One region of the Bacillus sp. NP247 genome, then DNA from elsewhere that is predicted to be linked to it. Evidence: riboswitches for the same ligand, from Rfam matches in the RefSeq annotation. Region 1 holds a riboswitch; each other region holds the start of a gene.
The links. A riboswitch is a leader RNA that binds a small molecule or an ion and turns the genes downstream of it on or off. The one in region 1 is predicted to bind magnesium.
Positions count from the first base shown of each region.

Region 1 (10,286 bases):
CATAGTCAATAAAAGATATGGCTTTTCACAAAACAAGTTATACTTAGTCAACTTCACCATTAGAATGCATAAAAAAGCACTATATAAAAGGAAACCAATTGTACCCGATTCAGATAAAATTTCTAAAAATGTATTGTGTACATATAGTTTTTCATTGAACTGATACTCATAATAATTCGAAAAATTAAAAGCACCGATACCGATATATGGATTAGATAAAAAATATTTGAAAGCAGCTTCCCATAGTGTAAATCTGCCACTCCCATTATCGTGCGAAAAATCAGAAATCCGATCATGTAATATATCATCTAGTTTTCCACCCATTACTACATTCGCTAAACTAAAAATAACAATACTAAACAATACTAAACCCATTATTATTTTTACTTTTTTCGCAAAACTGGCCATGCATACATATACAAAAATGACAAGCACAATTGCTAAAATACCACCTCTTGAAAAAGTTAATAAACTCGTTGTAACACATAGAATTAACCCTATTACATTGGTTATATTACGTAAATTTGTCATATAGTACATGAAAAATATTGTATTATAAAAAATAAAGATGTTGGGATCGTCTAATAATCCAATTAACCTCGGATATCCTCTATCTACTAATAATCCAGCATAAACCTCTCTCTCTTCCCCACCATATAATCCAAAATATTGTAATCCGATTATATAGAGTATAAGACTCACAATATTAAATACTAATCCTGCATAGACAATGGATGATTCGAGCACTACTATTTCGGTATTCCCCAATAAATTTCTCATTATAAAATAACACCCTAAAACAAGAAGCACACCAAAAATCATACGAATACTAGCACTTAAATATACGGAGAGAATACCACTTAAACAATAAATGAAATAGAACAGTAAAAATACCACTTCATGAAAATATAGCTTTTGAATATGAAAGTCTTTAATTGTTAAACAAAAATAAATGACTAAGAAAATCATATATATTTTCAAGGAAAATCCTATATATATATTGTATTTACTTAACATAACAAACAAGATTAAAAGAAAAATCCATTTCATCGAAATTTGCATATTATTTTCCATAGGCTATATCCCCTGTTTCGTAATATAATCCTTTTCTCGTGTCTTTCGTATAAACGAAAGTATAAGTTTTTTCAACTCATGATCATATAGGAATATACCAACTACTACGATAAACGTATGAACTACAAGTGCAATCAAATTGTACGTATGCAACATATATTGCACTCCTATAAAAGTTATGCCAAAGTAAGTTGTATACGGGATTACAATTTGAAATACAATTTTTTTCTTCACTACACTTATTGTTATATATCCAACTAAGGCCACTATCTCAAATAAAACCATAGCATAAGCTGCCCCTATAACTCCCCAGATACTACTGAAGCTGTATAGCATAATTCCACCAATCACTAAAGCAACACACTGCACGACAGTTCTTTTCTTTTGCCCCCCACTCGTTGTTAAACCATCAGCGATAGCAATATTTATACTTTGTAACACAATAAGAAAAGATAATATTTGAAGTGGCTCTACTACATTACTCCATTCCTCATGAAAAAATATAGAAATAAAATATGGCGCTAAATTATATAAGCCTATCGTCATACATATACCCACAACTGCCATTGATTTCATTTGAAGCATATTTAATTTCGTATGCTCTTCTAAATTATTTTGGTTATAATGTTTAAAGAGCACTGGGAAAAACGCTCCTGCAATTACCCCCGGCACTTGGTATAAAGCTGCTGGCATCCGATAAGCAACCGCGAAAACACCTACCATACTTAATGACAATGTATAGTTGAGTAAAATAGGTGCTAATTGTGGCGTACTTATTATTAAAAACCCACTTACAATAAAAGGTGTTAATTGCCAAAATAATCCTTTTTGAACTATTACTTTCATATTCATATTCGTTTTTCTTCTCATTACGTAAAAACTAAATAAACCACCGATCATATAACCAAAACCATATAAACGAGCCGTTATATACACTGGTAGTTCTCCGAAAATACAGAAACATGTAATTATGATGACAATAGATGCTGATACAACTTTAATAAGGGCTATATATTTCATACGTTCCATCAACTGAAAATAAGCAATCCCTATATTTTGCCACATTAGTCCTATTAACATTAAGAACATTACGTTCAACATCATATAAATTAAATCCTTATCCTCATACACAAAATGAATAGCTATATAACCAATTACCGAAATGACAATTAGAAGAATCATCCTTATCTTTATATACGAAGATAAAATTGCCTCTAAATCTACTCCTTCCATTGCTCCTTCTCGAAGAAATGTATTACTAAGTCCTAAATCTGTAAAAAATAACATGACAAACGTTAATGCGATTGCAACACTAAACATCCCGTAATTTTGTGCATTAAAAAAGTTGGCTAAAGCAATTAAGCTAATGGCTTGAAGAAGATTAGCTAAAATCGTACCATAAAATAGATGTACAATATTGTTTAGAATGGATCTACCCATACCAGTTCTCCTTTGCATGTAACCTACTTAGATTCGTTGTATATTCATCTATTATTTGTATAAAAACATATTTACTATATTTTTTATCTTGCACCATTCCCATTCAATACAATTAAAACAGTTTTACATAAAATACGAATATCCATCCTAATCGTTTTCAGTTCAATATACTCTATGTCTAATTTCAACTTTTCTTGCGGATCAAGATTATATCCTCCATTTATTTGTGCCCAGCCTGTTAACCCCGGCTTCACCATTAAACGATGCTTAAATTCTGGAATATTAGCATCAAATTGATTATAAAAATACTCCCTCTCTGGTCTAGGGCCAACAAAAGACATATCACCTTTTAAAATATTTATAAGTTGTGGTAATTCATCAATTCTCGTTTTTCTTATAAATAATCCAACCTTTGTAATTCTTGAATCATTTTCGTTTGCCCATTGCGGTCCGTTCTTTTCAGCATCCTTTATCATCGACCTTAATTTAAATAAATCAAACTTCTTTCCATTTATTCCTAAACGCTCTTGAAAGTAGATTGGAGCTCCAGGTGTTTCTAAAGCAATCAAAATACAAAAGAACAACATAAGTGGTAACATTATTAGTAACAATATGAGTGAAAATATTATATCAAACAAGCGTTTTACACTTCGATTCAAAATGCTATCCTTTTCTTGAGCCGGAATAGTATACAACTTAGCTTGATTTGTTTCACGAATCATGGATCGTTACCCCCATATTCAAGAATATAAAACTATACCGATTAAATCACATTCTTTCCTCTTTATATCCGTTATTACTTTTTGTACTGTACGTAAGGAATCTTTTCGTTTTTTGACTGCCAAGACTACTCCATCGCATTTACCCGCAATAATGTGCGTAGCAGGAAGCTCAAATACTTCAGATGAATAAAAGAAAATGTAATCAAAATCTTCTTTCCACTTAGCAATTACATTATCAAATTCATCCATAGCAACTAAGGGCGTTCCGCTGTGTACTGTTTTTTTTGCAGGAATACAATACAAGTATTTAGACAAATCACTTGAAAAAGTTTCATAATTACATGGAGGGGAGCTTATTATATCGTTTACTGTTGTCATATGATCGCTTTGTAATAGTAGATGTAGTTTAGGGTCCGAAAAATTCACATCGATAAGTAACACCTTTTTTTTCATTTCCGCAAACACTAGCCCCATATTTACTATAAGCGAGGCAACGACGCCTCTGTCCTTCGTTGAAATAACTGAGAATAGTTGTTTTCCAGATTTTTTCAACTCGTGATATACAGTATAAAACTGCTCTTTCATCAGAGCATCATGCGGATCGAATGGCAGCTTTTTCTTTGTCTTAAACATCGACATGTTCACCTCGATATATAGATGATTGCTTATCAACCTCTGTAGGTTTCTTTTTTCTTTTCGGTTTCATATTTATATGACCAATAACAGAGACTGTCGTTATTTTCTCTAAATCCTGTTCCACGTATATACGTTCATCAAAATAATCTCGAAATACAGCTAAACCTACACCAACAAAAAAACTAACAATTAAAGAGATAGGAATGATAAGTTGAAATTTTGGAAACAACTTTTCAACTTCTTCCTGTAACTCTCGGTCAGTTAATATTTTTACTCCCTGTACATTCGTATACTGTTGAAAGCTTTTTTGAGATTGTTCTGCCAATGAATTTACAATTTCTTTCACGATTTTAGGATCCGAATCTTTTACTGTAACAGTAACAATTTGTGAGTTGTCCGTATTCAACACCGAAATTTTTTGTGCTAATTCATAACTTGATTGTTCTAATTTCAAAGTGTTTTTTACTGTCGAAATAATAAGTGGACTTTTTAATATGTCAACAAACGATGTTACAAGTTGCTTATTTTCTTGTGTTTTATTCGTTGTATTTTCCTTATTAAACTCATCTAAATTTCCAACAAGAATTTGCGCTGAATATTGATACGACGGCTTTAGCACATACATAGAAATAAGAACTAGAGAAACGGTTAAACAACACATCGTCAAAATGATCGTTACGAATCTTCTTTTCAATAACTGTTGAAAATCTTTTATACTCATTTCTTGCTTCAATTATTTCACCGCCTTTGTCTGAATAACATCCTGCACGTCATTTTCTACAACTAACTCTTTCTTCTCTCTATCCGCTCGTTTTGTTACATACTTTCCGACTCTAAATGCAAATTTTTCTACAAATACATACGAAATCGTTGCTAGTATAAGCGAAAGAATAAGCGACAAAATTAAAACAATAGGTAACGGTAATATTTCATGGAGCACGTATATAAGAGAAAATAAAGATGTGATATGGTATAAATAAAGACTGTAAGAAATTTTTCCCAAATATAACAAGTATTTATTATGCAGCAAGGACGACAAAGTTGATACTGACAAGCTTAATATGACAAATAGACATGCACTTATCGCTACTACGTAGTCTCGAAATATAAAATTATTGAGCACTTTAATTTCTCCAATAAGCCCTTCATACATATAAAGTAAAATCGCAAATAAAAACCATGTAATTTTCGTATTTTTAGTACAATTACTATAAAAAGCCATTAAATTATTTTTATACTTCGCAACTAGTGCTCCTAGTAAAAACAGCACTGTGTAATGCAACGTTAATACATAGCTTGTTAATGTTAAACTCGAGCGAAATAAGAATAATATCACGACAGAACATATACTAAAACTAAACAATGATAGTAATGAACCCCTTACTGTTTTCCGTAAACAAACCATCAAAACTAACGGAAAAATTATAGATATTCGCATTTCATGTACAAGTGACCAAATCACACTGTTATATGTATCTGTATTATATTTCCCAACCAATAAAACATGCTGTGCTATTAGACTTGAAGAACTTTCAATCGTCCATGAGCGATTAAACCATTCGCTTAAATAAGAAATACCATATTTACTTATTGTAGTCTGGCATATAATAGCTATGACTATTGCCACAATATACGGAATATATATTCTGCATATACGTTTTAAAAGGTATGATCCATAGCTACTATATGTTTTTTGAATAGATTCATACAAAACAAATCCACTCAAAACAAAAAAGATAATAACAGATTCGTTACCACTACTAAAAATAAGACGTGCAGGCGTTTCTTTTAATAGATATACAACAAATGGTTTATTATCTTCATAACTGTAATTTTGAAATGCTGAGAAAATCATCAAATGATGACCAATCATTACTACCAATGAAGAAATTCCTCTTATAGAATCCAGTTCTTCATGCCTCTCCATCGTTTTACATCAACTCCTAATGAAATGATAGTAATCATTTCAAAGCGACATCTTTATTCATATTCCTCTCCTTTCTTTTCATTCCAATTTTTCATATTAAAATGATTTTATAGTATAAATTTGAGTGTATTGTAACATTTTTTGTAATATTATGAATAGTGAATCCTAAAAATTGGTATATACCAATTTCAACCTCGAAAAATGGGTAATATTGTTAGAAAAACACTATAAAAATATGTTGCATATTTACAAAATTAAAGAGAGGACTAGTGTTTTTTCAATATAAAATAAAAAAGATAGCCTGTATAGGCTATCTTTTTTATTTTATTTAATTATTAGCGCCATTATATGCTACATGTCGTTTCTCAATCCGTTCTTCAATTTCTTTCATATTCTCTTTATTAGTTAGTAGGGATTGTTTATTTTCTATTAATAATTGTTTAAAGGATTTTCTCACTTTTTTTCGCATGTTTATTTTCCTCCTTGGGGGATGGTTTATATAAAAGATAACGTGAAACTTTAATCAATGAGAGGATTTACCCTCACTGATTATTAGCCTACATCAATCGGGCCTTTACAGGGAGTTACTCTTCCATCATCACTCTTTATTCAGCTATAATATTGATATAGAAGTCCCACCGCCCGTTAATGCGGGATAAGTAATTATCTGTGTAGACTTATAATAATTGATTGTTGTGAAATCCATTTGAACTTCACATGAAAATTCCGTTTATTTTCTGACAACTTTGTGAACAAAAAAAGAAAGACCGATTCATTCTAAATCGGTCTTTCTAGTATTTATAACATGTTTATTAATATTTCAGGTCTTCCCCAATTCATTTCTTCGCAAACGAATCGTAGTTTTTCTTCGTTCATTGTGTGTAATCCTTCTTCTAATGAGCATGAAATTGGAACTTCACAATGAATTTGCGCTAATTGTAAAGAGATATTTAAATTCTCTAAATCACTTTCAATTTTTGTGCGCTGGGCTTTCGTTAATGATGCTATATTTTCTAGTACTGCCGATACTGTGCCGTATTCTTGGATAAGCTTATACGCTGTTTTTTCACCAATACCTTTTACACCCGGATAATTATCACTTGTATCTCCCATGAAAGCTTTCGCATGCACAATTTGCCAAGGTTCTACACCTTTCTCTTCCATGATTTTTTCCGGTGTGTAATACTCGTAATTTCCAATTCCTTTACGAAGAAGCATAACTGTAACATTCGTATCAACAAGTTGAAGTAAATCTGTATCACCTGTCAAAATATAAACTTCCGCTTCATTGCAATATTGTTTTGCAAGCGTACCAATACAATCATCCGCTTCATAACCTTTCATACCGATCACAGGCATAGATAATTTCGCAGTCATTTCTTGTACTAAATCAAATTGCGGAATTAATTCTTCCGGCGGTGCTGCACGATTCGCTTTATAATTCGAGAAAGATTCCGTTCTAAATGTCGTACTTCCCATATCCCAGCACGTTACAATGTGCGTTGGTTCGATTGCTTGTGTTGCTGTTAATAAATGCTTCATATAACCATGAATCCCATTCGTCGGGGTACCATCTTGTCGTTTCATAAATTGTCCATATACACTTGTTGCGTAAAAAGCACGAAATAATAGTGCCATACCATCAACTAATAATACTTTTTTCATAATTCCTCTCCTACTAACAAAAAATAATAACCTCACGTTATCACGTAAGGTTATATATAGATTACCATTCTACGTTTTTATTCAACTTTGTCTATTATACATTGTTTTTGTATATTTAGCATCATTAACACATTAAGACATTCTACCGCAACAAGTATGAAGTATTCCTGAATACGTATTTTTACCTGTCGAAACAACTACAGCCTTTGCATTTCCGTCAACAATATACGTACCTTTGAAACATACATTTTCAAGTTCAAGTGGATTATAGTCTTTCATCCGTTTTAATGGAATAAATCTTTTACGTTCAAGATGATAGCAACTTTCAAATTTCTCAATACTCGCATCGTTTCCTGTCAGCACAGATTCATTTACTAATAAATCATTTGCATAAATAATACGTACATCTGCCGGTACTATATCACCTTCTTCAAGAAAAATCATATCTCCAGGTACAAGCTCTTGTACTGGCAATTTCATCATTTTTAATTCACTGTTTAACCCTGTTACGCTAGAGGCTTCTACTCTAGAAACAGTAACTGTTTCACATTGTAATTCATCACGTACATTTTGTTTAGAAAGACCTGGAATCATTCCACTTAGCTTTATCATTACTTCCGCAATACGCGCTCTTTTTGAAATTAATTCATTTCGGCCGTATACTTGAATACGTTTTTGTGCTTCTTTCACAGATAGTCCGTCTCTTGTTGTTTTAAAATACGCAAATACAGATTTTACATCTCTCGTTGCAATTTCAATTAATAAATCTTTATTTTTTTGGAGCATTATTTGTTCTTTTATTGATTTTTTACTTAGTTTATATGACGTGTTACCCACAGTTTTGTTTGCATATAACATATTATCGTCTCCTCCTTTATAACATAGGAAGAAACGCTTTGTTTCTCGATTTATCCACTTTACCGTGAAAATGTCTAGCGCTTAAATACTCGAATAAACGCTACATCATGATAAATATAGAGGGAGGAACAAGTCGTTTCCTGCCTACATCATATATTTTTGATTTGAAGCATATGGGTAACGGAACCGAGTCAGAATTTGACATGCTCCTCACCTCCTCGTTTATTTTTTAGTTATAATCTATACTATGAAATTACTCATAGCTTTGTAACAAAAAAGACCCTTACTCATAAGAGAGCAAAGGTCATTGCATACACAAATAAGCGATTCCTAATATAATTAGAAATCTACGGACCTCTCCCTCGTCGAGTTTTAGCACTGTATAGCATAGGTTCATTACCAGCTACGTTAAGAAAAACCTTAATTCGATCATTCCTGTTGACCCATTGGCGTCTCTCGACATTTTTGGGCAGTAGCATTTCTCTATACAGGAGCCTCACCTAACAGAGACTTATTTTAATTACATAGAAAATGTTACTCTTATTTAAAATAGATGTCAACACTTTGTATGGAAACTTTTCCTTACAAGTTCAATTATGACAGAAAGTAAAGATGTTTGGAATTACGAGGATATCTTACCCTCTCTCCATTCAGATATTATATATATTCAACAGGATGGAATACATTTGGAATTCACCCTAGATTCAAGAGAAATTGATTAAGACCGCAAGTGCTATATTTATTATGGGAACTTTACAGGTAAATCGAGATAACATGAGCATATTTATTCAACAAAAAAACCTTACGTATAAAACGTAAGGTTTTTTATATAGTCCCACATATGCCGTTATCTATAGATGTCCATAAACCTGCTCTCACAGGTGGATGTTCTCACAAATGTTTGTAACTTCCTTCTTAAAAAGATGGCCTGCTATCTACATTTAAATATTGAACTTCCATATTATACTTATTGGTTTAAGACATACACAAGCTACGTACACCGTAGGAATTTTATATAATATTAGTTGAAATAAGACCCCCGCAAGTGCCGTCCCTCGTAAATGTCCAAAAACCCGCTACTCGCAGGTGGATGCCCTCACAGTTACCGTATATCTTCCTCCACAAGGAAGGCTTGATAATGGTCACTAAATATTGAGCTTCCGTAAAACTAACATCGGTTTTAGACATAAATAAGTTACGCACACCGCAGGATGTATTATTTACTTGTCGTTATATTATCACATTGTTTCCAATGTGTAAAATATAATATTTTTGAAGCAATCTCTTGCTTGTGACCTTATTTTAATACAAATTATTTTTGCATGCAAGTGATTAATCTTCTTCTTTTGCAATTTGATTTTCTGGATAAGAAATCCAATCACTCCAGCTACCTGCATACAATTTAACATTTTGAAAACCAGCTAATTTTAATGCAACTATATTTGGACATGCTGTAACACCAGAGCCACAATATACAATTGTTTCCTTATCTTTCGAAAGAGTTTTGAAACGTTCTTGTTGCTGGGCTTCATTTTTAAATTGTCCTGATTCTAGAATTCCATCCTTCCAAAAACAGTTTACTGCTGTCGGAATATGTCCTGCCTTCGGATCAACAAGCTCTTCTTCACCAGCATAACGTTTTGGCTCTCTAGAATCAATTAACGTAATATCTGCACCTGCATGAATATTCGCTTTGACCGTTTCCATCGTTACAAGCATATTATCTTGTATGTTTGCTTTGAATGTTTTTCGTGCAACAACAGGAATTTCCGTTGTTGTATGTAATCCATTCTCTTTCCAAGCAGGAAAGCCACCATCTAGTATATATACTTTCTCATGTCCTACATAGTTTAATAACCACCATAAACGAGAAGCATTTGCACCAGCTTGACTGTCATACGCAATCACTGTCGTATGTTCATCAATCCCGGCTTGTGAAAGCTTGTCTGCAAACTGCTCTATAT
Region 1 is NZ_CP076653.1:4,210,422-4,220,707, reverse strand. It holds gene KPL75_RS22055 (O-antigen ligase family protein) at 1-1,074, opposite strand, end outside; gene KPL75_RS22050 (oligosaccharide flippase family protein) at 1,078-2,514, opposite strand; gene KPL75_RS22045 (sugar transferase) at 2,598-3,236, opposite strand; gene KPL75_RS22040 (CpsD/CapB family tyrosine-protein kinase) at 3,255-3,875, opposite strand; gene KPL75_RS22035 (YveK family protein) at 3,862-4,605, opposite strand; gene KPL75_RS22030 (acyltransferase family protein) at 4,606-5,799, opposite strand; gene KPL75_RS22025 (FbpB family small basic protein) at 6,128-6,268, opposite strand; gene KPL75_RS22020 (5'-3' exonuclease) at 6,598-7,464, opposite strand; gene KPL75_RS22015 (P-type ATPase actuator domain-containing protein) at 7,597-8,322, opposite strand; M-box (ykoK) riboswitch at 8,674-8,837, opposite strand; RNA gene ssrS (6S RNA) at 9,151-9,334, opposite strand; RNA gene ssrS (6S RNA) at 9,356-9,538, opposite strand; gene KPL75_RS22000 (sulfurtransferase) at 9,655-10,286, opposite strand, start outside.

Region 2 (10,286 bases), 860 kb from region 1:
TAAAAATGATTATATCAAAAACACTACTTACCGGCCCAATAAAAATAATAAAACGAAATAAATCTTTTGTATCCCAACCTCTTGGTTTTACTAAAAATTCATTGTCTACTTTATCCCACGGAATTGAAAGTTGGGATAGATTATATAGTAAGTTTTGACATAATATTTGAATTGGTAGCATTGGAAGAAAAGGAAGAAATGCACTAGCAATTAATAAACTTAATACATTTCCAAAATTTGAACTTGCTGTCATCTTAATATACTTCAGTATATTTCCAAACGTTGTCCGACCTTCCACTATAGCATCTTCTAAAACATGTAAGTCCTTTTCTATAAGTATAATATCTGAACTCTCTTTAACAATATCATCTGCTGTATGGATAGATACACCAACGTCAGACTGTTTTAAAGCAAACACATCGTTAATTCCATCTCCCATAAACCCAACTGTATGACCATTCATTTGAAGTGCCTTAATAATACGGAATTTTTGACTAGGATTTAATTTTGTGAACACACTTGTTTTACTTGCAAGTTTTCCTAATGCCTTATCAGGAAGACTATCAATTTCATAACCCAGTACTGGTTCTCCTATATACAAGCCCATTTTCCTACATACATTTCTTGTCACGGACTCATTATCACCAGTTAAAATTTTCACTTGTACTCCTTTCTTTTGTAGAGTATGAAGTGCAACGATAGCCGATTGTTTGGGTGGATTTAAAAAACCTACATATCCAACAAGTATCATATCTGATTCATCATCAATAGAGTAACTATCCACTTTATCACTCTTTAGCTGCTTATATGCAACTGCGACAACTCGCATCCCTTGTTCCTGCCAGAGTTCAATTAAGTGTTTATTTTTACGTTGAATTTCATCTGTAATAGAAATTATCTTATTATTTTCTTTTATATAACTACAAATTGATGCAACTTCTTTAACAGCACCTTTACATAGCATTATTCGTTCGTTAGCATTGTTTTCTAAAACAACTGAAACTCGTCTTCGATCAAAATCAAATGGGCATTCATCTATTTTTGAGTATTGAGATATATCATATTTACTACTATCTCTTACATAACGTATAACTGATAAATCAATTTCATTTTTATATGCTGTATGAAAGTAACCATTTATATACGCTAATTTCAAAACTTCATCCGACTTTTCTCCATTTGTATCTGTATGGCGTACCAGATCCATTTTATCTTCTGTCAACGTGCCTGTTTTATCGGTACAGAGAATATCCATAGCCCCAAGATTATGAATAGAAGATAGCTGTTTTACAAGTACCTTCTTTTTACTCATATTAATAGAACCTTTAGCTAAATTAGCGGTTACAATCATTGGAAGCATCTCTGGAGTAAGTCCAATCGCTACAGCTATAGCGAATAAAAATGCCTCATACCAGTTCCCATTTATAACTCCATGTATCATCATGACAATAGGTGTCATGATGATCATAAATTTAATTAATAGCCAGCTAACTTTGCTTACCCCTTTATCGAATCTGGAATCAGATTTCTTGTTCAGTTTGAACTGATTCTTTGCTATTGAACCAAAATAAGTATCTGTTCCAGTACCTACAACTATTGCTTTTGCGGTACCACTTATGATATGAGTTCCCATAAAACAGAGATTTTCTAATTCAATTAAATTTTGGGTTTTTCTAATTTTACGTTTTTTGTACATATAGAAATACTGATTTGATTTTTCAATGGGTAATGCTTCCCCTGTTAGTGATGATTGATTTACAAGTAAATTTTCCGATGAGATAATTCGTACATCTGCAGGTATAATATTCCCGGCAGATAATTCTATAATATCCCCTGGTACAAGATTCTCAAGAGCAACTTGTACCTTTCCACTTTCTTCTAATACTGCCCTCTTATTTTCCTTATATGAACCATTTCCTCCCCTGAAAACGGTTACCTTTTCATATACAAGATTTTTTAATTTTTCTATAGACTTCTGAGAACGAAGTTCTTGTATGAACCGAATTAACGCACTTATAGCCACCATAATCCCTACAATAATAGTACCCTTTATATCATTAGTAAGAAAAGATAACATCCCTAATATTATTAGCAGAGAAATAAACGGACTTCTAAAAGAATTAAATAATGTTATATACCATTTTACTCTTTTTTGATAAACTACTTTATTTTTCCCATATACTTCAAGTCGCTTAGTAGCTTCTTCCTGAGAAAGTCCATGAGATGTTGTTTTAAAAAAAGATAACGTCGACTCAACATCACTTTTTGCAATTTCACTTAGCATTTTATAATTTTTGCTTAGTACTTCCTGATTATAAAAAGATTTTTTTTTATTAGATCGCAACAACTTTACCTCCTATCCATTAAATAAAATCCCTCTGTTTTTTAAAATATAATTTTAAAACCACATTTTTATAATCACCCTGAATTTTCAATCAGATTTAGAAGTGCAATAGCACTTAAATAGTATTATTCTCACCATAAAAAGTAATTTTTATTTATAAGTTTCCTCATTATTAGCAGCAAAATTTTTGAATATAATTTGGTCTATCGCTAGTATAGTATTGTAGATGCTTTATTTATTATTTTTGAAGTTAGTTTTAACTATATAATGGATTATGAAGGCCCACAAAAGTCCTAAAACAGCTCCTATTAATACATCTAGCGGATAATGTACTCCTACCCAGACCCTTGAAAAAGCAATTAAAAAAGCTAACAATAAAAATACTTTCCCTAAACGTTTTTCATATAAGCATAAAGTTATAGCTATTGCGAAGGCACTTGTAGCATGATCACTAGGAAAAGAGGCATTAGCGGTATGCTCGACAAGTTGGTTTATATTCAAATGAGAAACAAATGGTCGTTCTCTATAAAAAAACAATCCAATAATTCTATTAAATACAAAAGCAAAACAGCATGCTATAATAGCTTGAATTACACAGGTTCTATTTTTATATTTTTTGTTTAACCAAAGAATCATAAATAATAGTATGAACATATACTGAGCATATTCAGCAAAAAAAATCATTAAATAATCGATGTATATATTTTCTTTCACATGCTCATTTATATACCGAAATCCATTATAATCAAGATTGTTTATTAAATTTAACATTTCTCCTCCATAAGCAAATATATTATCTGTTTATTTTATTGAAAATTGAAATATTTATCAGTATTCCCATTGCCATTAAATTAGCCATTAAAGAACTTCCACCAAAGCTAATAAATGGAAGAGGGGTGCCTGTAAGGGGGAAAATTCCCGTGACACCTCCTAAATTAACAATAGATTGAAGACCTATCATACTCCCGATTCCTATTGATATAAGACTTCCAAATTGACTTTTACACTCTTGAGCAACCTTAAAAGAGCGAATTACTATAGTTAATAAACCAGTTAAAATGATTAGTACCCCTATAATTCCAAGCTCCTCAGATACAATTGACATAATAAAATCAGTATGAGGCTCAGGTAAAAAACCTTCCTTTTGAACACTATTTCCAAACCCACGTCCACTAACTCCACCAGATCCTATGGCAATAAATGAATTTACAAGTTGGTAACCATCCCCTTTTGCATCAAGAAATGGATTGAACACCGTTGTAATACGCGCCATTTGAACATCAGATAAACCATATTTAACTATAAAGTATAAAGTCGGTACCCAAACAATAGAAGTAACCGTTATCCATTTCATTAAAATAGTAATGTTTATTCCAGAACATATAAACATACTAGCCCCTATTCCTAAAATTAATAATGCAGAACCTAAATTGGGTTGTTTGTATATCAAAAAGAACGTAAACATTAAAAACAAAATAACTTTACCACTGCCTTGCCAATATGATTTTTGCACCTCTTGACGTTTTGAAAAAAAACCTGCTAGTACAATAATCACACCCAGTTTAATAAATTCTGCAGGCTGTATTCCAAATATCCAAGATTGTGCATTATTAACAACTTTTCCTTTCCATAAAACTAAAAATAGTAATACAATACTTACCATTACAATACACACGGAAACGATGCGTTTTTTCCATATATGAAAAGGTAGTCCAATACAAATTATTAATCCTATTACTCCTAAAAAAAGTTTATTTAATTGAGAGCGAAAAAAGAAATCACTACTATAGCCATAATTTTTAACTGCAACAATTGAGCTGGCACTATACATCATCAAAGTTCCAAATACAATTGTAATGATAAGCGAAAACACCAACGGATAATCCAGTAACTTGAATACTTTTTTCATTTCTATTCTCTCTTTCTCTATACTTCCAACAAGTTTGTCTACAAACTTTGCAGGAACGAACTTAGGTATAAAAAATTTAATATAAATTTCTTATAAGCCTAGTAACATTTTTGCAATGGTAAAGTACAGAATTAACCCCGTTCCATCGACTAATGTCGTAATGAACGGACCTGAGATAACAGCTGGATCCAGCTTTAACTTATTTAAAATCAAGGGTAATACAGATGAAACAATAGACGACCAAATAACAATGAACAATCCAGTAATAGCTACAACTTGTGCGACTTCTGTACCTACGCCTAAAGTGTACGCACGAATTAATGCCGCCACGGCTAATGTAAGCCCTAGTAAAATGCCTACTAATGCTTCTTTTTTCATAACACGAAATATATCTTTAAATTTCACCTCATTTAGAGCTACAGCTCGAACCAATGTAGTTACGACCTGTGTACCTGTATTTCCACCAGTTCCAATTAACAATGGAATAAAGAACGCCAATGCAACTACATGAGTCAAAGTTTCTTCATAATGTCGAAGTACAGAACCAGTATATGCTTCTGCTACAAACAGAAGTAATAACCACCCTATACGTTTACGGTATATTTGCCAAATAGAGGTTTCGAAATATGGCTTATCTAATGGGGTGCTCCCTCCTAATTTTTGAATATCTTCAGTTGCTTCTTCTTCGAAAACATCCATTGCATCATCGAAGGTTATGATACCTATCATCCGATTATCCATCGTTGTTACAGGTATAGCGGATAAATCATAATCCATTAGCTTTTGTACAGCTTCCTGTTGGTCTAGGTCCACTGAAACTGAAATAACATCCAATGCCATTATTGATGATAAAGTCTTATCATCTGAAGCTAGCAATAATTCACGAATAGAAACAATTCCATTAAGCTGACCACGCGAATCAAGAACATAAATATACGAAATTGATTCTACCCCTGCTCCAATTTTTCTAATATGTGAAAGCGTATCTTTCACTTTCCAATTTTCCCTGGCAGCAATATAGTCAATTGTCATCAAACTGCCCGCTGTTCCAGATTGAAAAACCAGCAGACTTCTAATTCTTTGTTGAGATTCTTCAGACAAAAGTTGTATCAGTTTTTCAGCCTGAAGTGGATGAATTGAAAGAATTACATCAACAAGGTCATCAATAGATTGCCTAGCTAATAGCCCTTCTCCTTTATCCACAGGCAAGTTGGTGCAAATATTATATTGCTCCTCTGGAGTAAGGTAACTAAGAATTTTCGCACCTTTTTCAGCAGGAAAACATTTCATTAAAGATATCTGATCTTTATGATGAAAATCTTTCATTTCCATTGCAATATCATAGGATTGAGTTTTTATAAGTTCTCCTACTAAGTGGATGTCTTTTGTCGTTAATAATCGTTGTAAACATTTTTTCATCGTAATTCCTCCTTAAGGACAGTGGTACTTGTTATCATTTTCCCACTTTTGGGAAAACAAATTTCTTAATAAATATGGGATCAATATCATCAATCATTAGTTTTCCCCCCTTTTATAAGAGATTTATTACAAATAAAATTTCGCATATAAAAAACCTCCCCTAGTGATTCAACTAGAGGAGGCTGATTTTAAAAAAGACATAGCTAAATAAAGCTCATTCCCCCTAGTTGAGTTTTGGCACTATACAACGTAAAGGATGAATCATTCATCACTTAGCTATCTTAAGAAGAGCCTTAATCCGACAATTCCTGTTCTACCCATTGGCATCTTTCGATATTTTTGGGCAATAGCCTGTGTTTGTATAGGAGCCTCACCTAACAGGTTATAAATATTTAAAATTTTTTGCTTGTTTCGTGTTAAAGCATATCCACTATTTTTGAACTTGTCAAGTAATAATAAAACTTATTTCTCCACCTTTTGATATCAAAACATTCCCAAATCATAGATATAAACATCTGTATAATAGTTTATATTTATACAACGAATTTTACAATTTATACACTAAATTTTTAAAATTATAAACTATAAAATTAATTTATTTTTATTATTACACGTGTCTTGACGCTTTATTATTGAAGATTGATGTAAAAATAAAAAATTTAAAACCAAAGACGTCTGATAGATAACAAAAATTTCAACTTGATTCTCTCTCATTTTCACTATAACCTGTATCTTGTACAAAGGGATAAATTTTAAACACATTATTTTCACAGTAGATAAACACACAACATGTAATTTGCTTATTTCTGCAAATAATATATGTCTCTGTTAGGTGAGGCTCCTGTATAGAGAAACGCTGCTACCCAAAAATGTCGAGAGACGCCAATGGGTCAACAGGAACGGTCGAATTAAGGCCCTTCTTAATGTAGCTGGTTTTAAACCTATGCTGTACAGTGCTAAAACTCAATGAGGGGGACTTTTATGATAAAACGACTTGTTTAGCTTTTTCTTAGCAAGGTTTGTTTGTCTCGAAAAAGGCCTTTACTCATATGAGCAAAGGCCTTTTTAATGTGAATATAGTACAAAAAGAAAGGGTGAATCTTCATGAAAAAAAATTGGATCTATCACAATAAAATAAAAGTTATTTTGGGTACGTTATTTTTTATTTCCCTATTGGGAGGAACATATATATACTCTCAATTTTATAACTTTAGTGATAAAACATATCGTGAACTCGAAAGAGGACGCAAATCTATGAAAAGAGAACATAAAATATCCCCTTTAAAAGATAATATTTCCATCTTAATCATGGGAGAGGATAATAGTGAAACAAGAGAAGGAGAATATGGAAAAAACGCAAGGTCAGATGCATTAATGGTTGCTACGATTAATAAAGAAACGGCAGCAATAAATTTGTTAAGTATTCCACGTGATACTCGAGTCTATATACCAATAAAAGCAAAAGAAGATAAAATTGCACATGCGCATGCATTTGGTGGTATAGATAGTACAATAGATACCGTTGAAAAGTTTTTGGATATTCCCGTTGATTATTATATTAAATTTAATTTTGATTCATTCTTAAGTCTTATTGATACGATTGGAGGAATTGATGTAGATGTTCCCGTCACATTTACAGAACAGGACAGCCAAGACCAAGCTGATGCTATTCATTTGGAAAAAGGATATCAGCACCTAAATGGCGAACAGGCCTTAGCCTTGACTAGGACACGCCATATTGATAATGATTTTATGCGTGGACAACGGCAGTTATTAGTTATAGAGGCGATTGGAAATAAAATATTAACCATGAACTCATTAAGCAAGTTTAATAGTATATTAGATACAGTTAGTCCACATATGTCTACCAATTTATCCACAACAGATATGTTCTCTATTGCTAAAACTATGATGGACCACTCACCTAACATTAACAAAAGGCAGATTAAATGTAATGATAAATATATAGATGGTATATACTATGCACAACCTGATAAAGAAAGTGTTCAACAGATTTCGAAAGATTTAAAACAAGAATTACAAAAAAAATAAGAATTTTTTAATATATTTTATTTCAGACAAGATTTATAAATATAAAAATGATATATAGATTTTCTTATATAAATCTCTCGCAATATTTGAAATTTAATTATAAAAAAGTAGAAAGCATTCTTGCTAACAAGAATGCTTTCTGTTTTACACGAGTCTTTTAGTAACTATTTATTTTTAGTAAAAAGGATATAACTAGGGGCATAATATACCCATTGTTCATCACCAATACTTAACCATCCATTTTGTTCCTTGTATACAGAATATGATTCATTTTTACTTAGTTTACGAATTACTTCATAAGTCGTCCCAGGCCCCTTGCGCGGATTTACTCCAGAACCAGTTATGGTAACAACACCTATTGTATTATTGTTATTATTATTTAATACATGTAGCATTCTATTCAGAAAGGCAGCGACTTCTCCGCGAGCGGCTGTACCTTTGGGCATAAATTATAAATTCATTTTTTTCATTTTCTTTTACAATCCCTAGTCCATAAACGCGTTGTACAGCTTGTTTATCATACACTAAGTTCTGATCACTAAAAGGCAAGTCTACTAGCTTTCCAATAATATTTTTATATTGTAACGATCGATCAATCATAATGACCACTTCGTCACGCTTAATTGTGTCATTTGGAGCAAAAATATTATCTCCTCTACCACTAATGATTTCAGCTGCTGCTGCACGATTAATCCCATCTATAAATAAAATTTTTGATCTCTTTTAATTACTATCTAATTTCAATTTACCACTATCTTTATTAAGAAATGAGAAAAAATAAATGAATAAAGAAGTTTTTCATAATATACAATATGTTTATCTTCAAAATGTATACTTGTACTTATTTCTTTAGATATTTTACATTTGAATCTTAATTATAATCCACGCATGTGAATTCTCTAAAGAAAAAAACCTAAAAAGAGAATTAATCTTCCAAATTTCACATAGGGAATCATTTGTTTTCTAAAAAACATCCAAGAATCTTTATCAACTCATTTTAGAATATTTAAACAATAATTTTATATACAAACTCTGCATAAATTATTCATTTTCTTTTATATAAGACATACCTTTTTACTTCTGATAAATTCTTAAACATTGGATTATTATACACAATCCAAAAAACATGTGGTATTTTGCAGAATTTTGTCTATCAATATGTATGTACACCCTTTTGTAGTGGATATAGACTGTGAGGTGTAAGGAGATACCTTACAAAATAATGCAAAGGGGATTATAGAATGAGCAGATTAACAAAATTCTCAAAGTTAGCATTTGCAACATTAATTGCAGGAAGTAGTTTAAGCGTCTTTGTTTCTTCACACAGTGTACAAGCTGACACCTTAGATCATAATTACCAAGACACTGTAAAATTCATACCATCTTCTAATGCTAGAGAAACATTGGAACAAAAAAACACTATTGTTCCTGAATCAAAAGTTATTAAAACCCATTATGTAAAGTACTCTAAAGCACATTTCCAATCTAAAGAAAGTATACCAAAAGAAATTTATTACTCTTCAGAAGGCTTTAAGGGCTATATACAATCAACTACCGTTTGGGATATGGGAGATCATTTCGCAACGATATATTCCGGAACCGTTATTCGATGTTAGATTTTTAATGCAACATCTCCAAATGGTTATAAAAATCAATAGATCACGGCAAATACTGTAACATCTATTACACAAAAAAATAAACCACAAAATCATTCAATTTCATGGTTTATCTATTACAAAGATAATGCTAAACGAATACTCTAACATTACCTTCCCCAAAGTTAATTATAGAGTATTTTCAAAAAAAAGACACTCTTGTAGTGTCTTTTTTATAGTATTAAAATTTACTCCCATCTTACTTCGTTTCTGAATTTAGTAAATATGTAGCGCCCTTCCATTCAGACTTCAAAATTGAATATTGATATTCATCAATCCACTGTCCTTTTAACATATAATTTTGCAATAAATGACCTTCTCGCCTCATACCCACACGTTCTAGCACAGAAATAGACTTGTTATTTCGGACATCCGAGAAAGCAATCACTTTATGCTTTCCTAACGAATGAAATATATAATGCAATAAAGCATAAATAGCCTCAGTTGCATAGCCATTTCCCTGATATTCTGGGGAAAGAGTATATCCAATTTCAACGATACGAGGTTCACTCAAAAGCGTGTGAAGTGCACAATCTCCAATCATTTTATTATTTTCAGCCAAAGCAATTGCGAACTGGAACCAAGTACCTGGTTGATTAGGATTATTATTAATTTGTTCATTTACAAAAGTTTCTGCTTCATGATATTGATAATTATCCCATGACTGAAATTTAGCTACTTCCGGATTAGAGCGATAAAAATGAAAGTATTTAGTGTCATCAATACTCAACTTTCTCAAAATAAGACGATCTGTTTTCCCAAAAACTTGATCATATTTCTCCATAACCTTCTCCTCTCTTCTCTACATTAACTGTGAGCTGGATTTCGTTACTTCATAGAGTTTTTAATTTTATCTTTATAATACATAGGCGTATATTGTTTGCATACATAAAAGAAAGTCTTTATC
Region 2 is NZ_CP076653.1:5,070,738-5,081,023, reverse strand. It holds gene mgtA (magnesium-translocating P-type ATPase) at 1-2,347, opposite strand, end outside; gene KPL75_RS26320 (undecaprenyl-diphosphatase) at 2,576-3,115, opposite strand; gene KPL75_RS26315 (FtsW/RodA/SpoVE family cell cycle protein) at 3,138-4,253, opposite strand; gene mgtE (magnesium transporter) at 4,344-5,672, opposite strand; M-box (ykoK) riboswitch at 5,885-6,061, opposite strand; M-box (ykoK) riboswitch at 6,490-6,653, shown strand; gene KPL75_RS26305 (LCP family protein) at 6,777-7,724, shown strand; partial or broken gene KPL75_RS27600 (S-layer homology domain-containing protein) at 7,889-8,426, opposite strand; gene KPL75_RS26290 (hypothetical protein) at 8,966-9,340, shown strand; gene KPL75_RS26285 (GNAT family N-acetyltransferase) at 9,579-10,163, opposite strand.
Region 2: another riboswitch for magnesium. It lies ahead of KPL75_RS26305 (LCP family protein); the one in region 1 lies ahead of KPL75_RS22015 (P-type ATPase actuator domain-containing protein).

Region 3 (10,286 bases), 2.5 Mb from region 1:
AATTAAGCCTTCTATTAAAGATGGATATATCGTATCAGATGGTACTACAATTTTAGGAGCCGATGACAAAGCTGGATTAGCATCTATGTTTGAAGCGATTCGTGTCTTAAAAGAGAAAAACATTCCTCATGGTAAAATTGAATTTATTATTACAGTTGGAGAAGAATCTGGTCTTATTGGTGCAAAAGCGTTAGACCGTGAACGTATTACAGCAAAATATGGTTATGCATTAGATAGTGATGGAAAAGTTGGTGAAATTGTAGTTGCAGCGCCAACACAAGCGAAAGTGAATGCGATTATTCGCGGGAAAACAGCTCATGCTGGCGTAGCACCAGAAAAAGGTGTATCTGCAATTACTATCGCAGCAAAAGCAATCGCAAAGATGCCACTTGGTCGTATCGATTCTGAAACAACTGCAAATATTGGACGTTTTGAAGGTGGTACACAAACAAATATCGTTTGCGATCATGTTCAAATCTTTGCAGAAGCTCGTTCTTTAATAAATGAGAAAATGGAAGCACAAGTTGCAAAAATGAAAGAAGCATTTGAAACAACTGCAAAAGAAATGGGTGGTCATGCAGACGTTGAAGTAAACGTTATGTATCCAGGATTTAAGTTTGCTGCTGGCGATCACGTTGTAGAAGTTGCGAAACGTGCAGCTGAAAACATCGGTCGTACGCCTTCTCTTCACCAAAGTGGTGGCGGAAGTGATGCGAACGTAATCGCAGGACATGGTATCCCAACAGTTAACTTAGCAGTTGGTTATGAAGAAATTCATACAACAAATGAAAAAATTCCTGTTGAAGAATTAGCGAAAACAGCAGAATTAGTTGTAGCTATTATCGAAGAAGTAGCGAAGTAAGTAATAAAGTCAAAAAGACGTGTGAACCAATTATGGTTTACACGTCTTTTTTTATTTTGATTCAATTGCTTTCACAAGGCGGATAAGCCAATATAGGAAAATCCATGGCAGTATATAGGTTGTTACGATACTTAGTAAACGTGGAAGGAGCCCTGCTACGTTTATATCAAAAATAGGAAGTAATAAATAATTAATTAAGAGGACTAATATAATAATGAGAAATGTATAGTTGAGTTTACCATTTGATTTCACAATAGATCACTCCTTTTACAATAATATCCATAGTTCATATAAAGTATAGCAAAAATAAGGATAAAAGGAATAAGTAATTATTATATTGTACATGAATTTGATATAATGAAAGAACAAACGTTCTTTGAAAGGGGTGAGTATTATGCGAGAAATGTATCCGAAAAATGGTCGTGTTATTTTACATGTAGATATGAATTGTTTTTTCGCATCTGTTGAAATTGCTCATGACTCATCATTACAAGGAAAGCCATTAGCGATTGCGGGGAATGAAAAAGAGAGAAAAGGAATTATCATAACATGTAGTTATGAGGCGAGAGAATATGGAATACGTACGACGATGCCTCTATGGGAAGCGAAGCGATTATGCCCGCAATTAGTTGTGAGGCACCCTAATTTTACATTATATCGGGAAGCTTCATTTCAAATGTTTCAAATTCTTTCCCGTTTTACAGAAAAAATACAACCGTTTTCTATAGATGAAGGGTATTTAGATATTACAGATTGCTATGCGCTCGGTTCGCCTCTTGAAATAGCGAAGATGATTCAACAAGCGTTAATAACAGAGTTACAGCTGCCATGTAGCATTGGAATTGCCCCAAACCTTTTCCTAGCAAAGACTGCTTCAGATATGAAAAAACCTCTTGGTATTACAGTACTTCGAAAACGTGATATCCCAGAAATTATTTGGCCACGATCAGTTGCAGAGATGCATGGAATCGGAGAGAAAACAGCTGAAAAACTAAAAGACATTCATATACATACAATTGAACAGTTAGCAAAAGGAGACGAGCATATCATTCGCGCTAAAATTGGAAAGCACGGTGTTGATTTACAAAAACGTGCAAAAGGTATGGATGACAGGGAAGTTGATCCGAATCAAATGGGACAACATAAAAGCGTTGGAAATTCTATGACTTTCTCAAAGGATATGGACGAAGAAAAAGAATTACTTGATATGTTAGAAAGATTATCGAAATCAGTAAGCAAAAGGCTACAAAAACGAACTCTCGTTAGTTATAACATTCAAATTATGATTAAATACCATGATCGTCGCACAGTAACACGGAGTAAACAATTGAAAAATGCAATATGGGAAGAACGGGTTATTTTCCAAGCAGCATCACGTTTATGGAAGCAACACTGGGATGGTGATTCTGTTCGTTTGTTAGGTGTTACAGCTACTGAATTAGAGTGGAAGACAGAATCAGTGAAACAGTTAGATTTGTTTTCATTTGAAGAAGATGCGAAAGAAGAGCCGTTACTTGCTGTTATTGATCAAATTAATGATAAGTACGGAACACCTCTTTTACAGCGAGGTAGTCAATTATTGCGTAAGCAAGAGAAGTCGTTTCAGCAAAAATTAGAAAATAAGTTTATGTAGAAGTTGTTATGAATATAAACCCTTCTTTTTTAGATGGAAGAGAAGATCCGGCCATACATAGAAGCGGTCAAATCCTTTTTTAGCTCCATACTAAGTTGAAACAAAAAGATTGAAAGAGTATGGATTACTTTTAGTTATTCCTAGCAGTTGCTAATGACTTGAAAATAAAAAAGAAGGTGTCATGTAAACTGTACCCTATCGAATAGACACTTAAAAAAGTCTATTCGATAGGGTATTTCTTGTATAATAAGAAGAAAATTAGAATCGGAGAACATTCAGAATGACAAAAAAATTATTCACCACAAAGGAAACACAAAACCTATCGAAGAATCCATACGTAAAATCTGTAAGTGAGAAAGGCATTACCTACACAGATGAATTTAAACGTATCTTTATTGAAGAAAATGAAAAGGGAAAACCACCTCGTATTATTTTTGAAGAATGTGGATTTGATATAGACATCATCGGTCTACAACGTGCTGTGTCATCAGGAAATAGATGGCGTACTTCCTATAAGGAAAATGGTGTGTTTGGTTTAAGAGATACACGTAAGGAAAACTCGGGAAGAAAGCTAGAAAGAGAGCTTACATTAGAAGAGAAATATGCACGTTTGGAAGCGGAACGAAACTTATTAAAAGCTGAAAATGAGCTGTTAAAAAAGATCAAATTTATGGAAGGGAGGATGGGAAAAAAATAACGTTACAACCTAGTCAAAAGTACCTATTAATTCGTTCTATTATTGGAAAATATAGCCTAAAAAATATGGTGAGATATTTGTGTAAAATTGCAGGTGTTTCGCGTTCTGGATACTATAATTATTTTTCCACCACTTCTCAAAGTAGGCGAGAAGAAAGAATACATCAAGATGAAGTGGTGAAGAAACTCATATTAAAGGCATTTCAATTTAAAAATCGAAAGAAAGGGGCGCGTCAAATCAAAATGACATTGGCGGGTCAATTTCAAGTTGTCTACAATTTGAAACGTATCCGTAGAATCATGAAAAAATATGGGATAATCTGTCCCATTCGTAAAGCGAATCCCTATAAAAGAATGTTGAAAGCGACGAAAGAACACTTCGTGGTACCGAATCAATTAAAGCGAGAATTCAGGCAAGGTACACCTGGAAAGGTACTTCTGACAGATATCACATACCTGTTTTATGGTAAGAATCAGAAAGGATATTTATCTACCATTCTAGACGGGTCCACAAATGAAATTTTGGCGTATCATGTTTCAGAACGACTTACACTAGATATCGCAACGACGACTCTTCACAAACTAAAGAAGAATAAGAGAGTGCGATTAACGGAAGGTGCCTATATTCATTCAGATCAAGGAGCTCATTACACAAGTCCTACTTATCAAAAATTAGTCAAAAAATTAAAGCTGGGACAATCTATGTCAAGACGAGGAAACTGTTGGGATAATGCCCCTCAAGAATCTTTTTTCGGGCACTTTAAAGATGAAGCACACATAAAAACTTGTACGTCTTTCCCTCAGTTAAAACAAGAAATTAAAGACTATATGAAATACTATAATCAGCATAGATATCAATGGAATTTAAAGAAGATGACTCCTGTTGAATACAGAAATCATCTTCTTGATGCCGCCTAACTTTTTTTAAAATGTCCTTTACAAAGGGTACAGATTAATGAATATTAAACCTTCTTTTTTATTCATGACACTTTTATGATTTAACTTGCTTCTAAGTCTAGTGTTGTCTTCCACCCCGCGGCAGTAACACCAGATTCTAAAAGCATTCTACTTACTATTTTTTCAATTAAGATAGCTGTATTTGTATTGCAATGTAAAGTAGCCTGTATACATACTTTTTGGTTAGAATCAACGTCTTCACTGTACAATTCTTTTAAACCGATACCTTCTGAACTTACCATGTGCATGAGAAGAAAACGAATATGCGCTTCATTTTCTTCCAAACAGGTAAGAGAAAGTAAGTAGTTTGTTTGTTCAGGTAAATCTTCTTTTGATTTATTATTCATAAATAGAGCGATTGGGCGAAGCAGTATATTTGCTAGTAAAACGCCAGCTGCACCTAGCATAGCTGCAACGAGGAAGCCAGCACCTGTAAGAGTACCAACAGCAGCTGCGCACCATAAAGTTGCTGCTGTATTTAACCCTCTAATACTAAAACCGTCACGAATAATAACACCGCCTCCTAAAAAGCCAATACCACTAACAACTTGAGCGGCGATGCGTGATGGACTAGCATCATGATCAAGCATGACGGATAATAAAACAAATATACAGGCGCCAAGTGATACGAGAGCATTTGTCCGCAAACCAGCCATTCGATGTCTCCATTGTCTTTCCATTCCGATGCAAGCTCCTACAATAATTGCTATAAATAACCTTAATACGATGTCATACCATATCATCATGGTCACCTCCATACATATAAGTACATGTTATATTTTTTAAGAATGAGAGGGGAATCTCCACTCATTCTCATTTTTACAACCAGCTATGAAATTTTTTAATATAAAGTTTTTTCAGGAATTGTGTTAAGGAAGCATAACCTAATAATATTCCTATGAGCCACGGGAAGTAGCTTAGTGGTAATGCTTGTAAACCAATTGCTGCACCAAGTGGTGAGAATGGAATATAAATTCCGATTGCCATAATACAAGCGGTTAATAAAAGAACTGGTATTGATGCTGTACTTTGAATGAACGGAATTTTCTGTGTTCTAATCATATGGACAATTAATGTTTGAGTTAGTAGCCCAACGACAAACCAACCTGATTGGAATAGTGATTGTTCTCCAGGTGTATTTGCACCGAATACATTCCACATGACAACGAATGTGATAATATCGAATATAGAGCTAATTGGACCGATGCAAATAATGAAGTTACGCAAGTTTGCAGTATCCCATTTTCTAGGCTTCTCTAAAAATTCCTTATCCATTTTATCCCATGGAATTGAAAGCTGTGAAATATCATAAAGTAAGTTTTGAATTAATAGATGAATTGCAAGCATCGGTAAGAATGGAATGAAAGCACTTGCCACTAATACACTAAATACATTTCCGAAGTTAGAGCTAGCTGTCATTTTTATATATTTTAAAATATTGCCGAAAGTAGTGCGTCCTTCTAAAATACCTGCTTCTAATATAGTTAAACTTTTTTCAAGTAGAATAATATCGGAAGATTCTTTTGCAATGTCAGTAGCAGTATCAACAGATATTCCAACATCAGCATCACGTAGTGCAACGGCATCGTTAATACCATCCCCCATATAACCTACAGTATGACCATTACCTTGCAATACACGAATGATGCGGGACTTTTGCATTGGATTTAGTTTTGCGAACACTGTGGTTTCTTCTGCTAGTTTCGCTAATGCTTTATCTGGTAAAGAATCAATTTCGTAACCGAGGACAGGCTCACCTATATTTAATCCCACTTCTTTACAAACTTTTCTTGTAACAATTTCGTTATCGCCCGTTAAGATTTTTACTTGTACGCCGTGTTTATGCAATGCTTGAATTGCAGAAGCAGCAGATGGTTTAGGCGGATCTAAAAAGCCGATATATCCAGTAAGGATCATAGCGGATTCATCTTGTACTGCATAAGCTTTATGATAAGGTTTGTTATCTTTCTTGTATGCTACAGCGATGACACGCATTCCTTCACTGTTTAAAGTTTCGCTAAGATGTTTTACATTTGCTCTCATTTCTTCAGTAAGAGGGACAATTTGCCCATCCACTTCAGTGTAATTACAAATTGATAAAATTTCTTCTACGGCACCTTTACAAACCATTGTCTGTTCACCTGAAATATCTTTCACGATAACAGACATGCGGCGACGAGCGAAATCGAATGGAATTTCATCTAGCTTTTGAAAAGTTGATGGATCAAACTTATGGTTTTCCTCTGTATGTTCAATGACAGCTTTATCTATTAAATTTTTCAATCCAGTTTGGTAGAAGCTATTTAAATACGCAAATTGTAAGACGCGATTGCATTCATTTCCGTTAGGATCTAAATGACGAACAAGGACGACTTTATCTTCTGTTAAAGTTCCAGTTTTATCCGTGCAAAGGATGTTCATAGCACCTAAGTTTTGAATTGAGTTTAGCTGTTTTACAATTACTTTTTGTTTAGACATGTTCACGGCACCTTTAGCTAAATTAGCAGTTACAATCATTGGTAACATTTCAGGTGTAAGACCAACTGCAACGGCAATAGCAAAGAAGAAAGCTTCTTGCCAATCTCCTTTTGTAAATCCATTAATGAGAAGGACAATGGGTGCCATAATAAGCATAAATGTGATTAAGAGCCAACTTACTTTGTTCACGCCTTTATCAAAGCTTGTTTCTGCACGTTTTCCGATAACCTTATTTGCTAAAGAGCCGAAATACGTATCCGTACTAGTTGAAACAACAACAGCTTTTGCGCTACCGCTAACAATATTTGTACCCATAAAGCAAAGGTTTTCCATATCGAGCGGATTGTAATTTTTTTTCATGTTTTTCGGTAATATATGTTTATTTTCCGTATGGTAGCAGTTCTCGTATTTTTCTACAGGAAGTGCTTCCCCTGTTAAAGAAGATTGATTAACAAATAAATCTTTAGCGGATAAAATCCGCACATCAGCTGGAACGATATCACCGGCTGAAAGTGAAATAATATCGCCAGGAACAAGTTCTTCAATTGGAATTTCCATTGTATGATTACGGTTTAAATTGGTTATGTTTTTTGTTTCATGTATAAATCCATCTATTCTAAAGACACTCGCGGTTGTTCGAACCATAGCCTTTAACTTATCTGCCGCTTTCTGAGAGCGGAATTCTTGTAGAAAGCGAATCGTTGCACTTAGCAGTACCATTACAGATACGACAATTGTTCCTTGTATGTCATCTGTGAAAAACGAGAGTGCTCCAAGAGCTAATAAAACAAAAATAAATGGATTTTTAAATGCCAGCAGAAATTGAATGTACCACGGCAATGTTTTATTATGAGCGATTTCGTTCGGACCATATAAAGAAAGTCTACGAGACGCTTCTTGTTTAGAGAGTCCATCTTGTGTTGTTTCTAAGAGTTTTAACGCAGAGTATACATCCTGTGTTGCAACTTCCACTAATAATTCGTTATTTGCTTTCATGCTATCTTGATCGTAAGCATGCTTCGTTTCTTGTCTTTGTAAATTTAACATTGGTAGTTCCTCCTTTTCATGAAGGAGGAAACAATCTGTTACTCGACTATTTTAAACAGGGAGGAACAGCTTCTTTCCTACCTACATGGTGAAATATTAACGTAAAACATATGGGTATCTGGGCCGAATCATCACTTGCCACTGTTCCTCACCTCCGTACAATTTAATAGTTTCTGAATATGCTATGTTTGTTTCATAGTAAGGTGCATAAAGATATAAAAAAGACCTTTACTCAAAACGAGTAAAGGTCTGAATTCGCAGTCAAAAAGAGTCAACAACAAAGACTGTTATTAAACATAGATAAAAACAGTTTTTGTGTATGACAAAACATACGCACCTCTCCCTCGTTGAGTTTTAGCACTGTATAGCATAGGTACTGAAACCAGCTACGTTAAGAAAGGCCTTCATTCCGACCTTTCCTGTTGACCCATTGGCGTCTCTCGACATTTTTGGGCAGCAGCGTTTCTCTATACAGGAGCCTCACCTAACAGAGACCATATTCAATTACATGTTGAATGTTAGCACTGTGAAATCGTAGTGTCAATATCTTTTTAATCTGTTTTTTGAAAAATTAAATAGATTTATGATTGGTATATAGTATGAAGTAAGATGTGAAAATTTAAAATTAATGAACATAAAAAAAAGCACTGATTACAGTGCTTTTTTTATAGATTACGAGATTGTAGGATTTTCAAAAATGACAATCTCTGAACTGTTTGTTGTTGAAACGCGTTGTGCGTAATATGTTAAAGCGGAAGAAATATATGATGGCAACGTCTCATTTGTATGTGATGTTGTATATTCATGAATTAATTCTTTTAAAGTAGTCCACTCTAGTTGTGCTGGGTGATCAGAAACGAAAGAACTTACCCAGCGGTCAAATGAAGATGAAAAATCAGTTTGTAAACGAAATACTTCTTTCATAATAAAACGCTCCCTTTAAATGTGATAGTATTATTCTACTACAAAACACGAACGATTGTTAAGTTTTTTATTTGTAATGTTCGTGTTATATAGTTGTCTAGATGATTGGTTATGTAAATTCAATTTGCCATTTGAAATAACATTCCGTAAGATGAAAGATAGATTATATAAAGAGCTGGAGGAAAGAAAGTGGAATTTGTATTTTTAGGAACTGGTGCAGGTGTTCCTTCAAAAGGAAGGAACGTTTCAGCAATCGCCTTACAATTGCTAGAAGAACGAGGGCAAACGTGGCTATTTGACTGTGGTGAAGCGACTCAGCATCAAATTTTACATACATCTGTACGCCCAAGACGCATTGAAAAAATATTTATTACCCATTTACATGGAGATCATATTTTTGGTCTGCCTGGTTTATTAGGGAGCCGTTCTTTTCAAGGAGGAACGACGCCGTTAACAGTGTACGGCCCAAAAGGAATTAAACAATTTATTGAAGTAGCATTATTAGTAAGTACGACACATGTTAAATATCCACTTGAAATCGTTGAGATTACGGAAGAAGGTATTGTGTTTGAGGATAATGAATTCTGTGTAGAAACAAAAAGGTTATCACACGGAATCGAATGTTTCGGATATCGGATTGTAGAGAAAGATATACAGGGAGCTCTTTTAGTGGATAAGTTACTGGGAATGGGTGTGAAACCTGGTCCAGTTTTTAAACGCTTAAAAGATGGTGAAGTAGTTGAATTAGAGAATGGCACAGTGTTAAATGGAAAAGATTTTATCGGCCCGCCTCAAAAAGGCAGAGTTATTACAATTTTAGGCGATACACGATATTGCGAAGCGAGTAGAGAGCTTGCGCAAGATGCTGATGTACTTGTTCATGAAGCGACTTTTGCGGCAGAAGATGAACAGCAAGCACATGACTATTTCCATTCAACAACAGAACAAGCTGCGCGTATTGCATTAAATGCAAATGTAAAGCGATTAATATTGACACATATTAGTTCTCGTTATCAAGGAGATACATATAAGGAATTGCTGAAAGAAGCAAGAGAGTTATTTTCTAATACAGAAATCGCGATGGATTTGAAATCATTTCCAGTAGAAAAGTAATGTTCAAAAAAATGGTGACATATGTTTGCCATTTTTTTTATTTATAATAAAATTTTTTTTTACTAAAACTGTTATCATTTTATATTTATATTGGATAACACAGAAAGTTGTAATGGTTTAGAGATATAGGATAAAAATATATAATATCGATTATTTAGAAAAACTGTTATATAAGTAGGACGACATACAAGTGATACAAATAGGAAAAACGGATTTTTATTCAGAAATTTTAAAATTCAATAAAAGTAAGCGTTTCATAAAAAACAAGCTATAATGAGGGCACATTATAATTTATAGTAAGTTACAGCGTGCGTTTTAGCCATTTTTCGTAACAAACGAAATTGACTAAAAAGGGAGAGGGCATCATGGAGATTTAATTGGTATACCATTTTTAAAAGAGGTTGGACAATCAGCAGGTAGTCTAGGCGGAGTAGCCGGTGCAACTTTAGTTGCATTAGCAATGGGTGTATCACCTGTTTATGCTATGCTTGTAATGGCTTCTGTGTTAAACTTTGGATTGCTACCAGGCTTTATTGCTGGTTATCTTATATCATTTTTAGTAAAACAAATTGAAAA
Region 3 is NZ_CP076653.1:1,401,616-1,411,901, reverse strand. It holds gene KPL75_RS07330 (tripeptidase T) at 1-862, shown strand, start outside; gene KPL75_RS07325 (hypothetical protein) at 914-1,114, opposite strand; gene KPL75_RS07320 (DNA polymerase IV) at 1,257-2,495, shown strand; one part of gene KPL75_RS07315 (IS3 family transposase) at 2,776-3,163, shown strand; one part of gene KPL75_RS07315 (IS3 family transposase) at 3,163-4,109, shown strand; gene KPL75_RS07310 (MgtC/SapB family protein) at 4,190-4,891, opposite strand; gene mgtA (magnesium-translocating P-type ATPase) at 4,968-7,673, opposite strand; M-box (ykoK) riboswitch at 8,007-8,172, opposite strand; gene KPL75_RS07300 (DUF3932 family protein) at 8,346-8,597, opposite strand; gene rnz (ribonuclease Z) at 8,787-9,710, shown strand; partial or broken gene KPL75_RS07290 (PTS sugar transporter subunit IIC) at 10,078-10,286, shown strand, end outside.
Region 3: another riboswitch for magnesium. It lies ahead of mgtA (magnesium-translocating P-type ATPase); the one in region 1 lies ahead of KPL75_RS22015 (P-type ATPase actuator domain-containing protein).